Regions from separate parts of the Blautia sp. BCRC 81119 genome, predicted to be linked through region 2. Evidence: riboswitches for the same ligand, from Rfam matches in the RefSeq annotation. Region 2 holds a riboswitch; each other region holds the start of a gene.

Region 1 (4,992 bases), on a different contig from region 2:
ATATCATTCAGGAAAAAAGCTTTTGTACGTCGGATCAGAATGAACGGTTACGAAAGCTTTTTTCTGTTTTCCCGGAATCTTAAAAGAATATGTACAATTTCGGTTAGGCATGATATACTTATCGTCAAAAGTGCGGAAATATAAAAAAGGAAAAGGGAAACAACCAATGATCAAAATTGATGACTGGGTGATTGAAAAAGGAGAGAAGGCACAGGGGAAAATTAAGATCACAGGATACGGCATAGCAATGCCGGCAACTGTGATATGCGGAGTGAAAGACGGACCGACGATACTGATCACAGCGGGAATACACAGTGCGGAGTATGTAGGAATCCAGGCGGCAATGGAACTTGCAAAAGAATTTCAACCGGAAGAACTGAAGGGAAATGTGATCATCGTTCCACTGGTCAATGTCAGTGGCTTTGAGCATCGCACCATGAGTCTGGTCTATGAGGATGGCAAGAACCTGAACCGCGTTTTCCCCGGAGATCCTGAGGGAACAGCTGCAGATCGTATTGCCTATGCTATAGTGACAAAGCTTTTTTCCATAGCAGATTATTATATCGACCTGCATAGCGGAGATGGGTTCGAACAGCTTCATCCCTATGTTTATTATGTAGGGGTTGTAGATGAAAAGACAGCAGAGAAATCATTACATATGGCACGGCATATCGGCGTAAAATATGTGGTCCGTTCCACAACCGCCACAGGTGGCGCCTACAATTATGCTTCTTCTCTTGGAATTCCAAGTATTCTCATCGAAAGAGGCGGACACAGCTACTGGACCTGGGAGGAAGTAGAACAGGATAAAAGAGACGTCCGTCACCTTGTTTTTCATCTCCAGGGAAAGAAATGTCATGGTCTGAAGCATTACCGTCAGATGCTTCTTGAAAATGTAGTCTATGAATATGCGCCGTATACCGGATGCTGGTATCCATCCAAGAAGCCTGGAGAGTACTTCTTTAAGGGAGAAGAATTGGGTGAACTGAGAGATTACTATGGAAATTTACTTTACACATCTATTGCAACTGAAAACGGAGTCGTACTTTATCAGACAGCCAGTCTGAACATTATTGAAGACGGACCAATGATCGCATATGCAGCGATCACGGAGACTCTGACCTGATAGTAAACAACCTTTTCAGAACGCTTCTGTCTGAAATCATATTGAAACAGTAAGAAAACCGGGTTTTACCATTTGCTATTCTATTTGTAAAAATAGCGAGGTAAAATCCGTGTTTTTTTAGCAGATCAGATAAATCCAATTGTCAAATCCCCCATGGGGGATATATACAATTCAAGCATCTTTAACAAAATTTATGAGTTTTCTAAAAATATAACATTTTTCCATAGACATAAACTATAGTTTTATCATATAATGTTTCAGTAATTTGACAGCATTTGCTGATTTTCACATCAGCCGTTGTAAGTTCTGAGAGGATTAATAGGGAAACCGGTGTAAATCCGGTACGATCCCGTCACTGTAAGGGGAAATCCTCAGACAAAGTACCACTGGTCGAGTGCGTGAGAAATAGACCGGGAAGGTGTCTGAGGGTAAGGATCCTAAGTCAGGAGACCTGCTTGCAATTGTTTTAAAATGATTCTTACGGAAGATAGGAAGCATATTTATTTTGTGTGCCCGTATTTCGTCACGGGCTTTTTTCGTGCAAATTTTCTAAAATTCCATGCATATTCTGCATATTAAGAATCCAATAGTTTCTTTTATCTAACTAAATTAAAACGGCAATGTTAAAATCGCATCAAATGAGGAAAGGAGTAAAACGTGACAAAGAAACAAGTAGGAAAAAGATTTCTCCAGATCATCATTGTATTATTTGGAATCAGCTTTTTCACATTTGGACTGACCTACCTGTCACCTGGTGATCCTGCGGAGATCATGCTGACAGAGTGTGGTAATCTTCCTACACCAGAGCTTCTGGAACAGACAAGACATGAGCTTGGCCTTGATCAGCCCTTTCTCGTGCAGTATGGTTCCTGGCTGAAGGGTGTTGTTACAGGAGATATGGGACAGTCCTATTCTTTCAAAATGCCGGTAACAGATAAACTGGTATCCTGTTTCTGGCCGACGCTGAGGATGTCGTTGCTGGCACTTCTGATGATGGTCATTATTTCCATACCGCTTGGAATCCTGGCCGCTGTATATCAGAACAAATTCCCGGATTATTTTGTGAGAGGAATTACCTTTGTGGGAGTATCTGTTCCAAGCTTCTGGCTGGGCCTGATCCTTCTCAGCATCTTTGGTGTTCAGCTTCGCTGGATCAATGTTGCAGGAGGCAGTACGGATTTTAAATCCATGATCCTCCCGGCGCTGACTCTTGCACTTGCCATGTCTGCAAAATATACCAGACAGGTAAGAAGTGCAGTGCTGGAGGAACTTCATCAGGATTATGTCACAGGTGCAAGAATGCGTGGAATCAAGGAAAGCGTCATTCTCTGGAAACACGTCCTTCCTAATGTTATGCTTCCGCTGGTAACGCTGTTGGGACTTTCCCTTGGAAGTCTTCTGGGAGGTACTGCAGTTGTAGAGATCATTTACAACTGGCCTGGAATGGGAAATATGGCAGTAAAGGCGATTTCCTGTCGTGACTATCCTCTTGTACAGGGCTATGTACTTTGGATCGCGATCCTGTACATGTGCATCAACCTGCTTGTGGATCTGTCCTATACTTATCTCGATCCAAGACTTAAGGAGGATAGATAATTGAAAAAGGTATTACGAACATTCAAAGAAAATAAACAGTTCACTCTTTTCTTCATTCTGGGTCTCGTGGTGATCGGAATTGCGATCTTTGCGCCGCAGCTCTCACCATATGATCCACTGAATGCAGTTATGACCGAATCACTGCAGGAGCCAAGCTCCGCTCATCCGTTCGGAACGGATAAGCTTGGACGAGATCTTCTTTCCCGTGTTATCTTCGGAACAAGAACCTCTCTGATCATGACCTTATGTCTGGTTGCAGTGATCTTTGTCATCGGTACATTTTTAGGAGTTATTGCCGGATATTTCGGCGGCGTTGTGGATGCAGTGATCATGCGTATCGCAGATATGATGATCTCCTTCCCTGGGCTTGTACTGGCCATTGCCATTGCCGGTATGCTTGGACCAAACCTGGTCAATGCCGTTATTTCCATTGCGGCTGTAAGCTGGACAAAATATGCCCGTCTTGCACGAAGTATGGTCTTGAAAGTCAAGAAGAGTCTTTACATAGAGGCAGCTATAGTAAACGGAACAAAGACCTGGAAAATTCTTCTTGTACACATTCTTCCCAACATGGTAACCCAGATGGTGGTAACTGCGGCAGCAGATATCGGAACTATGATGCTGGAGCTGGCTTCCCTTTCATTCCTGGGATTTGGTGCAACTGCGCCGACACCGGAGTGGGGACTGATGCTGAATGAAGGAAGAACCTACATGGCAAAGGCGCCATGGCTTATGATCTACCCTGGTATCGCTATCGTGATCTGTGTTGTTGTTTTCAACATGCTTGGAGACAGCATCCGTGATGTACTGGATCCGCGCCAGGATCAATAAAACAACTCTGTAACAAACCAACACCATATGATCAGTATATTATCTTTAGGAGGATGAAATGAGAAATAATGTAGTTAAAAAAGTGCTGGCTGCTACACTTGCATGTATGATGACTTTTTCCATGACAACAGTGGCTCAGGCAAAGGGTGACAAAAAAAGTGATAAGGAAATCACCATCGGAGTAACAAGCTTTGCAGATACACTGGAGCCGACAGAGCAGTATTTCAGCTGGGTTGTATCCCGTTATGCGATCGGCGAGTGTCTTACAAAATTCGATGAGAACGGTGAGATCGTTCCATGTCTTGCGGAAGAGTGGGAAAACAGTGACGATGGAAAAACATGGACCTTCAAGATCCGTGAGGGCGTAAAATTCTCCAACGGTGACGATATGACACCGGAGATGGTAAAAGCCTCCATCGAACGTACCGCTGAAAAGAGTGACCGTGTTCCGGAATTCTTTGATCTCGACAGCCTCGAAGTTGACGGACAGAACCTGATCTTCCATCTGAACAGAGCAAATGCAAACATGGCCGGATGCCTTGCAGACCCGCTGTTTCTGATCGTAGATACAAATGTAGATGATTCTACATTTGCCATGGAAGGACCGATCTGTACAGGACCTTACGCAGTAGAATCTTTCAGCCCGACGGATTCCTGTATCGTAGTAAAAAATGAGAACTACTGGGATGGAGAAGTTCCCCTTGATAAAGTTACACTGAAATGTGTGGATGACCAGACAACACGTTCCATGGCTCTTCAGACAGGTGAGATCGATATCGCTTACAACCTGAAAACAGAGAACCTGGTTGAGTTTGAGGGAAATGACAATTACGACATCCAGGAGCTTCAGTCTCTTCGTTCCACCTATGCATTCATGAACCAGAACGAGGATCATGCACTCAGCGATAAGGCTCTTCGCCAGGCACTTCTTCGTGGTCTTGACAAGGAAACATACTGCAACACTCTTCTCGAGGGTGGTGCAACAGCTGGTAAAGCACCGGTTCCTCCAACACTTGACTTTGGATTCGATGATCTGAAGGATGAGAATTCCTATGATCCGGACAGCGCAAAGAAGATCCTTGATGAGGCCGGATACAAAGATGTTGACGGTGACGGATTTGTAGAAACTCCTGACGGAGATCCTCTTGTTCTTGATTTTGTTATCTACACAAGCCGTGCCGAGCTTGGTGTATACGCACAGGCAGCACAGGCCAGTCTGAAGGAGATCGGTATCAACGTAAACCTGAACACAGTAAGTTATGAGACACTTCTTGACATGAGAGATTCCGGTCAGTATGACCTTCTGATCTGGAACGTGCTGGTAGCAAACACTGGAGACCCTGAGAACTACTTAAGAGAGAACTGGTACAGCTCCTCTGCAAACAATACTGCAGGATACAATAACCCGGAGGTTGACAAGCTTCTTGACGAGCTTGCGC
Region 2 (4,992 bases):
TTTTTTTAAATGTTCTGTCTTTAGTAACGTACTCATACTTTTCCCCTATAAAACTGCATCCAACAGTTTTTTTGTATATGAATGCTGCGGATGATAAAAGATCTCTTCAACCGTTCCGTTTTCCACTATTTCGCCGTCTTTCATGATCGAAACATCATCTGCGATCTCTGCCACCACACCCAGATCATGCGTAATAAATAACACGCCCAGATTTTCTTTCCTGGATAGCTGATAGATTTCTTCCAGGATCTGCTTCTGTACGGTTACATCCAAGGCTGTCGTCGGCTCATCTGCGATCAGATAATCCGGTTTCATGGACATGGCAATGGCGATCATAACACGTTGGCACATACCACCAGACAATTCGTAAGGTTTTTTCTTCATCAGTTCTTCCGGATCACGCAGATTCATCATCCGCAGACTTTCCAACGCTGCTTCCCTTGCCTGTTTTTTGCTCATTCTGCGATGTTTTCTCAGTCCTTCCAGAAGCAGTTGTTCAACTGTAAAGAGCGGATCGAGAGCAGCGGTCGGATCCTGAAAGATCATTCCGATCCTGTCTCCGTATAACTGTCGTTTTTCTTTTCCTGATAACTTCAGAAGACTCTTTTCGTTCAGTGTCACATCTCCGGATATCACCTTTCCATTTCCTGCAAGCAGATTCATGATCGTCAGAGAGGTAACTGACTTGCCGCTTCCGCTTTCTCCCACCAGAGCATGGATCCTTCCGCGTTTTACTTCCAGGCTGACATCTTTTACTGCATGAACCATTCCGTGAGAAGTCTGAAACTCCACATGTAGTCTTTTTACCTTTAGAACATCATTTTTGGGCTGTTCCATTCTGTATTCCCTCCCCCAGATAATTAAATGCCAGAACAATGATCATGATCAGTATGCCCGGATAAAACATCAGTCTTGGATAAGTCTGAATATAACTTCTACTGTCACTGAGCATGATCCCCCATTCCGGTGTCGGTGCCTGCACACCAAGGCCGATAAAGGAAAAACCGGCAATTGACAGAATGATCGAACCGATTTCCATTGTTGCCAGTGCGATTACAGATGGCAGGATATTTCTCAATACATGCCTAAATATGATCCTTGCGTGGCCGCAGCCGCCGGCTTTTAGTGCGGTCATATAATTTTTATTTTTTTCCTGAAGTGTCAATGCTCGGGCAAGCCTTGCATATTCTGCCCAGGATACGACCGATAAGGACAGGATCAGATGAGCGCCGCTGGCTCCTACGGTTCCTGCAATGGCAAGTGCCACAATAAAGACCGGCATAGCCATAAATACATCAATGATCCTCATAATTATGGAATCGATTTTTCCACCTACATATCCGGCAAACAGTCCGATCGGCACCCCGACACATACGGTGATCAGAAGCACCGTAAAGCTATAGCTCAGTGAATACCGGCTGCCCCAGAGAAGTCTTGATAAAATACATCGTCCCAGCTGATCAGTACCTAAAGGATATGCCGCCGACGGATTCTTTAATTTTATCGAAACATCCACAAGCAGTGGATCATGCGGCGCCAGTACAGGTGCAAAAATAGCTGCCAATGCAAAAATTATGACCACCATCAATCCTATTTTTGTTTTCGGTGACCGGAATACCTGTTTCCAGTACAGATTCTGGATCATGCTTTTTTCTGTTTTCTGCTTTCTTCTGCTTCCCATTCTATGATCTCTCCTTTACTTTAACTGGATTCGCCGGTCAATCGCAGAATAGGCGATATCCACAAGAAAATTTAATACTACAATGCCAACAGCCAGAATAAAGATAAAACATTGCAGCACCGGAGTGTCTTTTGAGATCACGGATTTCAATGCCAGATTTCCGATTCCCTGAATTGAAAAAATACTTTCTATCACAGCTGAGCCACAGAAAAAACCGATCACAATTGATACCAGACGTGTAAGCACAGGAATCAGGATATTTTTCAGACCATGACGCAAAATTACATTTACAGATGACAATCCCTTAGCTCTGCTGGCACGTATGTAATCCTGCTTCAGCACCTGTATCATATTGGTACGGATCAATCTCGTCATAATTCCAAAGAAACTGATATCCATGGCAAATGCCGCAAGAATCGGGATGCCTCCGGCATCTCCTCCGATCACGGAAATCACTTTTAGCTTTACTCCAAATATATAGAGCAGCATCAGACCGATCCAGAAAGACGGCATAGATACACTGAGGGACGACAAAATGCGAATGACTTTATCCAGAACTCTGTTTTCATAAATTGCCGACAAAATTCCAAGAGGGACTGATACGATCATCAACAATAAAAACGAAGTAACTGCCAGTTTAAATGTCTGTGGAAAATATCTTTTTAATTCCTCAAAAGCCGGTTTTCTGGTAGAATATGATTTTCCAAAATCGCCATGAAGTGCCTGATCCAGCCATTTCCCGTATTGTACCAGCACCGGCTGATCCAGTCCTTCCTCATGCCGTACTTCTTCTACCTGCTCCGGTGACGGATGCTCATATTTTTTCTCCGCCAGCACTCTGGCAGCATCACCTGCCGATATAAAACTCAGCATAAAAATAATAAATGTAACCGCCAGCACTACCGGAATCATAAATATAAAACGCTTTGCAATTACTTTTCCCATCTTCATCTCTCCTCATTTTTCATCTGTTTATTCGGTTAAAATAAAAAAAGCTGATATGATCCAGCATCATATCAGCACAAAAAACAAACCTCTACCTCAAGCAGAGCTTATTCCTTCTGTATCCCATCCGAATCAGAATTCTTCTGTCAAAAAGGCAAGTCTCCTGACTCCAGTTCTTCCTACTTACCATCTTCCCGGATCTCTCCAGTGATATTTTGGTTTTCGTCCCTGTCACAGTAGCGGTGGCTGTTCTGGCATTTCACCAGATTCCTTATTAAGTACTTTGTACACCCTTCTGACTATTCAATTTTCATAGTTGCAATGAATAAATATTATAATATCATACTTTTCTTTTTATATAAATAGTTTTTTGTCAAATATAAAATATCTGAACATTTCATAGTGAAACCCGGATATTTTCTGCCTGTATTATTATAAATCTCTTAAGTAAATAACATTATGTATGAACGGTGACTTCTTTATATTTCCGTATAATGATCATATAACTTACGAATAATAAAACAGCTGCACTGCTCCATGCACAGATCTCTGCATAGTATATTCCATCTTCACCGATCAGTTTTGGCAGCAGCAGCGCAACACTGACACGCATTATAAATTCTGCAATGCCGCTGGCAAGCGGAATCAAAGTATTACCCAGGCCCTGGATAGCGGAACGATACACATACAGCAGATACAGCACCCACAAAAAGACAGCCATGATAAACAAATACTTATATGCTATATCCAATACCTGTCGGGTCTGATCCGGTTCACCGGATACAAACAGGGACAGTACATTACGTCCAAACAGTACCATCATGCCGGAAATGAAAGCCGAAGTGAGCACTGCCATATAAGTGCCGCTGCGCACGCCTTTTCGAATCCTCTGGTATTTTTTTGCACCAAGATTCTGGCCCACATAGGTTGTAATAGCATATCCATATGAAACGGCAGCCATCTCCAAAACCCCATACAGCTTGTTCGATGCCGTAAATCCCGCCACAAACAGAAAACCAAATCCATTGATCACATACTGTACCACAAGTCCTCCCACGGAGATGATCACATTCTGTATCGCAAGAGGAACCGCCAGTTCCAAAAGCCGCAGGCTCATAGAGGGCTGCCTGTAAAAGTCCTTCTTTTCCAGGCGGATATCCGGGATTTTACGTAATACGATCAAACAGTACAAGGCAGAAAATCCCTGCGCGATAACGGTCGCCACTGCTGCTCCGGCTATACCCCAGCCAAAAACCGCCACAAATAACAAATCCAGTCCCACATTGATCACTGCTGCCACTGTCATTGCGATCAACGGAGATCTGCTGTTTCCAAGTGCCCGAAGGATCGCTGCAAATATATTATAAGCAGCTATGATCGGGATTCCTGCAAAGATCAGCCGCAAATATAGCATTGTCAGATCAATGACATTATCCGGTGTCTGTAAAAATAAAAGAACATGATAAACTGTACCTTCACTTACTGCGAGTACGACCACAGACAGTAATGCTGTCATGATATAGCTTTTCGCTACTGCACATTTCAGATTTTCCTTTTCCCTTGCTCCATAATACTGAGATACAAGAATAGAAAAACCCTGTGTGATACCTGTCATAATCCCCAACACCAGCCATACCAGCCAATCTCCGGCACCTACTGCCGCCAGTGCTTTAACTCCTACCACTTGTCCGACGATCATGGTGTCTGCCATTGTATAAAACTGCTGAAAAATATTTCCAAGCATCATTGGTATGGCAAAAGTTATGATCAGTTTTCCGGGAGATCCGGCAGTCATATCTTTTTCATTAGTTCCCATAAGAATCTCCTTTTCTTTTCATCCTTGACCGCTATTTTACAAGGGACTCTTACGAAACACAAGCCTATTTTTTCACAAAGTTTTTCTCATATTTTTGGTAGCTATTACATCTTTATAATCATTATTTTTAATGGATCATCTTTGCCACGCCTATCTTAAAACTCTTTCTTCTTCATGGCGCTCATACTATACTTATACGAAGCAAACCATATAAGCAGACTTAGCACAATGAGGGCAATCCCGATTTCAAGATCCCCTATTCCCCCTATCATATGCAGAATACTTTCTTTTAATCCCAAGTTAGTCTTCACAAAAGATCTAATTGTATAACAAATCGCAAAAATAATTAAAATTGCGATTGGCAGCACAATTCGCCCTTTCTCTCCTTCGAACCTTATCCTGATCGCGATCATAATTCCCGCAATTGCCTGAAACACAAAAAATGTGATCAACTCCATTGCCAGCATTTCCAGATCAAACACCTCTTCAGGATTTATGAGTACCATAATTCCTGCACAGATCATTCCAATGCACCATCCACATGCTGTCA
Region 3 (4,992 bases), on a different contig from region 2:
TTATCCAGGGACTGAAAAGTAAGGCAGAGGCCTATACAGTCCGTGAAACCCTGGAAGAGGTCATTGAGCTTACCGGTTATGTGAAGGAACTGGAGGCAGAGAAAACGGAGGAGGCCCAGGCGAGGATCGAAAATATCGATGAGCTGATCTCCAAGACAGAATCCTTCCAGGAAGCCATGGAGGAGGCCGGACAGCCGGCAACACTTTCTGCATTTCTGGAGGAGATCGCACTGGTGGCAGATATCGATTCTGTTGATCCGGATCAGGATTATGTGCTGCTGATGACTCTTCACAGTGCCAAGGGACTGGAATTCCCAAATGTATTTATCGTGGGAATGGAGGACGGTGTTTTTCCGGGGTATGCTTCCATCTGGTCCGGTGATCCGTCGGATATCGAGGAGGAGCGAAGGCTCTGTTATGTGGGGATCACCCGTGCCATGAAGGAACTGACTTTAACCTGTGCAAAACAGCGGATGATCCGTGGGGAGACTCAGTATAACCGTGTGTCACGTTTTGTAAGGGAGGTTCCACGGGAACTGGTAGATCTTGGACATACCATTCAGGAGAAAAAGCCCAGGGTAGATGATATCGTATCTCCGAAAAGCGCCTATGCCCAGATGAAAATGAATTTCCAGGCAAAGAGCACCCTGCAGAAAAAAGATTTCACAGTGAAGAAGGCGGACAGCCTGGACTATGGTGAGGGAGACACGGTCCGTCATGTGAAATTCGGAGTCGGTATCGTAAAAAATATCGCAGACGGCGGCAGAGACTACGAAGTGACGGTAGACTTTGACAAAGTCGGCGTGAAAAAAATGTTCGCCGGTTTTGCCAAGCTGAAAAAGATCTGAGAGGGATCTCTCCGGGCAGACTATTTCTGCAAAAAACTGTAAAAATCCGGCCTCAAGGTTGTAATTGGAAAACCGGTATGTTAGAATCAGTATCAGCGTAATTGAATTGCTGTGAAGTGGACAGTATCACCGGCACATATGCTGCCGGATACTGTGAGAGGGAATCGGGTAAAAAGCCTGAGCGGTTGCGGCCACTGTATACAGAAGAAGGGATTTCACATGCCATTGCAGAAACTCATGTGAGAAGGCGAAATCCCGATGTCAGAGAGATTCTGGAGAAAATTCTGATACATCATTCATGATCGGCTAAAAGATGAATGGTGTATCAGTTTTTATTTTGCAGAGTTTTTTCTGAGTCTGTAAGTCAGGAAACCTGCTTGACAGTATGTAAGTGGGAGCTTCCGTACAAAGTGTTCCGTGCAGATTTTATGAAGCCCCATCTTTTCGGTTACCCATAGGCAACAGGAGATAAAACAGGCGAAAAGAGAGGAAATGAAATGAAAAACAAGTATGTATCCACAAGAATCATGGCAATGGTAATGGCAGCGGCAATGACCGTATCAGCAGCTCCGGCTGTTTATGCCGCAGAGAGAGCAGACTCCGAGACCATCAAGGAAGACAACCAGCCGGCAGCAGAAGACAGTACAGAGTCTGCAGACACCGAAGATTCTTCCGCAGAGGCAACCAAGACAGAATATCCTCTGACCATCACAACCTATGATTACGATGGAAACGAAATCGAAACCACTTATGAAAAAGCACCGGAAAAAGTCCTTGCTGTATATCAGGGAAGCATTGAGACTATGCTCGCACTTGGTCTGGAAGACCACCTGGTAGCTACCGCAGGTCTTGATAATGAAGTTCCGGAAGATCTCAAAGAAGCATTCTCAAAAACAAATTATCTTGACGAATTTACCCCATCCCTTGAAACTGTAACAATGCTGGAGCCGGACATGATCTTATCCTGGAGCTCTCTTTTCTCTGATAAGAATCTGGGAAATGTAACAGACTGGATCGACAAAGGCTGCAACACCTACTACAACACCAATACTCGTCCGGACGGCGACAGAACACTGGAAAATGAATTCACAGATATCTTAAATATCGGAAAGATCTTCGATGTACAGGACAAAGCACAGGCTATCGTTGATGATGCAAAAGCAGTGATCGACAAAACTCTTACTGCAACTGCAGATGTAAAAGACAAACCAAGCGTAATGGTATTGGAGCCTCTTGGAGATGACATCACAAACTATGGCGTAAAGAGCCTTGGCGGAGATATGGTAACACAGTTAGGCGCAACTCTTGCAAACCCGGATGCTTCCACCGTTGGAAAAGAGGATATCATCGCAGCCAACCCTGACGTGATCTTTGTGGTTTACATGCCATATGCAGGAGATGATCCGGAAACTGTTAAGAACAGCCAGCTTGCAGTGATCCAGGATGATGAGTCCCTGAAGAGCCTTGACGCAGTAAAGAACGGACGTGTTTACCCGATCATGCTCAGTGAGATGTATGCAAGTGCAACACGTACCCAGGACGGAATCGAAACTTTTGCAAAGGGATTATATCCGGACGTAAATCTTGACTGATCGGAGAAAATGCAGTGAAAGAAACAGCTTCACAGAGAAAAAAAGATAAGGTGCTCAGAACATCCATGTATGTGGCAGTTCTCATCGGACTTGCAGGATTCCTTATTTTTTCCATACTTGCAGCCATCACTTTTGGAAATGCGGATCTGTCACTGAAGGATGTATACAGCGTTATCGCTTATAAATTGTTTCATATAAAAAGTCTGTCCGCCTATGCGGAAGGCGCAGTTCATGATGTTGTGTGGCTGATCCGGCTGCCTAGAGTCCTTCTGGCTCTGGCAGTTGGAATGGCTCTTTCCGTGTGCGGCGTGGTGATGCAGGCTATCGTGCAGAACCCGCTGGCAGACCCGTATGTGCTGGGTATCTCATCTGGTGCATCTCTGGGTGCCACACTGGCCATCATGCTTGGAATCGGAAGCTTTCTTGGCGGAAACTCTGTGGGAATCACAGCTTTCATTGGCGCGATGATCACTTCTTTTGCGGTGATCGCCATTGCAAACATGGGTGGAAAGGCAACTTCCGCAAAACTGATCCTTGCGGGAATGGCGGTCAGCGCAGTCTGTTCTGCTTTTTCCAATTTTGTCATTTATATTACCAATGACAAAAATGCGGCAACAGAAGTTATGAAGTGGAGCATGGGAAGTCTTGCCGGAGCAAGCTGGACCAGAGTGGGTGTAATGCTTCCGGTCACGCTGGTGTGCGTGGCTGTTTTCTGGACGCAGTACCGGAACCTGAATCTGATGCTTCTGGGAGATGACGTATCCATTACCCTTGGAACAGATCTGCACAGACTGCGGACTTTTTATCTGATCGTTGCTTCTGTTATGATCGGATTTGCCGTGTACTGTGCCGGTGTAATCGGATTTGTGGGACTGGTGATCCCTCATGTGGTCCGGATCCTTTTTGGAACAGATCACAGAAAACTGCTCCCCTTAAGTGCGCTTCTTGGTGCATCGTTTCTGATCTGGTGCGATGTGGCATGTCGTGTGATCCTTAAAAATTCCGAGATGCCCATCGGTGTGCTGGTATCCATTATCGGTGCTCCCTGCTTTATTTATCTGCTTGTGCGGAAATCCTATGGATTCGGAGGTGCCCGGTAATGAAGATCACCACAGAAAATATTCAGGTTGGCTTTCACGCCAGACAGATCCTGAAGGGAATCTCCATGGAATCCCAGGATAAGGAACTGGTAGGAATCATCGGACCAAACGGAAGCGGAAAATCCACTTTGCTGAAATGCATTTACCGTATTCTGAAACCAGACGCAGGAGCCGTGTATCTGGACGGCGAGGAGCTTCATTCCATGAGTGTTCGAAGCTCTGCGAAAAAAATGGCCGTGGTGGCACAGCACAATTATTATAATTTTGATTTTACGGTTCGCGAGGTGGTTCTTATGGGGCGTGCGCCTCATAAAAAGACTCTGGAACGGGACAATGCAAAAGATTACCAGATCGTGGATGAAGCGCTGAAAACCGTACAGATGGAGGCGTTTGCAGACCGTACCTTTTCCACTCTTTCCGGAGGAGAGCAGCAGAGGGTGATCCTGGCAAGAGCACTTGCCCAGCAGACCTCTGCACTGATTCTGGATGAGCCTACCAATCATCTGGACATTACCCACCAGATCATGCTGATGGAGCTGGTGAAAAAACTTAATGTAACCGTGATCTCCGCTATTCACGATCTGAATATTGCAGCAGCATACTGTGATAAGATCTATGTACTGAAGGACGGAGTTCTGGAAGGTTACGGAACGCCGGAAGAAGTCCTGACCCCGGAGCTGATCCGCAGGATCTATAAAGTAGAAGCGGAGATCGTTTACGACAGCCGCGGAAAGATGCATATTTTGTTTTTATGATTCTGGCTGTGAGGCGGGATGCATAGAGGGAAAAAGATGAAAAAGATCGGGATTTTGACATGCCTTAATTCCAATGATGTGTGTACCAGGGCAGGATGTCTGTCTGCATTTCGGGAAAGAAGAGATTTTTTTTCCGGCTATCCGGAAGATACGATTCTGGCAGCTGTGATGACATGCAACGGATGCAAAGAAACCAATGCAAAAGAACCTGCTGAAGATGAGGGGATTTTGGAAAAGGCAGATCGGCTGGTCATTGAAAAGATCAGCGTCATCCATGTCGGGGTATGCCGTCTGAATGAGGAAAAAAAGGAATGTCCGCGGATAACACAGATCTGCGGTCTGATAGAAGAACGCGGGATCAAAGTGATCCGAGGAACCCATAAAGAATAAGAGAAAACCGCCGTATCTTTCCGGAAATGCCGGAAATACGGCGATTTTTTTACAGAATGTTTCTGCGAAAATTTGTGTAAGTTCTGGTAAAACCAGACATATGGTGGTATAATAAGAACATTAAAAAAAGGCTCGGGTGCAGCGACCTCAAAAAACGCTGCGCTGCAGATTTACTGACAGAAAGTACAGCCGAACAGAAAGAAAGGATGGTGCAGTGTTATGAATTTAAATACAACAAAACTTGAAGAACTGCTCGCAACACTGAAGAAAAAAGAAGAAGAGAAAGATAAGAACACAGTCCTTTGGG

What was found. Region 2 has a riboswitch for cobalamin ahead of DMI82_RS09780 (ABC transporter permease). Riboswitches for the same ligand answer to the same signal wherever they lie in the genome.
Region 1: it holds a riboswitch for cobalamin, as region 2 does, so the genes downstream of both, nikB (nickel ABC transporter permease) here and DMI82_RS09780 (ABC transporter permease) in region 2, are expected to answer to the same signal.
Region 3: it holds a riboswitch for cobalamin, as region 2 does, so the genes downstream of both, DMI82_RS07010 (ABC transporter substrate-binding protein) here and DMI82_RS09780 (ABC transporter permease) in region 2, are expected to answer to the same signal.

Annotation. Positions count from the first base shown of each region.
Region 1 covers NZ_QJHD01000020.1:56,261-61,252, forward strand. Annotated here, with positions in the region: gene DMI82_RS12635 (M14 family metallopeptidase) at 167-1,126, shown strand; cobalamin riboswitch at 1,411-1,599, shown strand; gene nikB (nickel ABC transporter permease) at 1,784-2,722, shown strand; gene nikC (nickel transporter permease) at 2,723-3,553, shown strand; gene DMI82_RS12650 (ABC transporter substrate-binding protein) at 3,612-4,992, shown strand, end outside.
Region 2 covers NZ_QJHD01000013.1:73,083-78,074, reverse strand. Annotated here, with positions in the region: gene DMI82_RS09795 (oligopeptide/dipeptide ABC transporter ATP-binding protein) at 1-36, opposite strand, end outside; gene DMI82_RS09790 (ABC transporter ATP-binding protein) at 46-837, opposite strand; gene nikC (nickel transporter permease) at 818-1,681, opposite strand; gene DMI82_RS09780 (ABC transporter permease) at 1,697-2,626, opposite strand; cobalamin riboswitch at 2,763-2,936, opposite strand; gene DMI82_RS09775 (MATE family efflux transporter) at 3,084-4,442, opposite strand; gene DMI82_RS09770 (ABC-2 transporter permease) at 4,598-4,992, opposite strand, start outside.
Region 3 covers NZ_QJHD01000009.1:2,490-7,481, reverse strand. Annotated here, with positions in the region: gene pcrA (DNA helicase PcrA) at 1-848, shown strand, start outside; cobalamin riboswitch at 947-1,242, shown strand; gene DMI82_RS07010 (ABC transporter substrate-binding protein) at 1,346-2,440, shown strand; gene DMI82_RS07005 (FecCD family ABC transporter permease) at 2,455-3,540, shown strand; gene DMI82_RS07000 (ABC transporter ATP-binding protein) at 3,540-4,295, shown strand; gene DMI82_RS06995 (CGGC domain-containing protein) at 4,332-4,685, shown strand; gene DMI82_RS06990 (hypothetical protein) at 4,905-4,992, shown strand, end outside.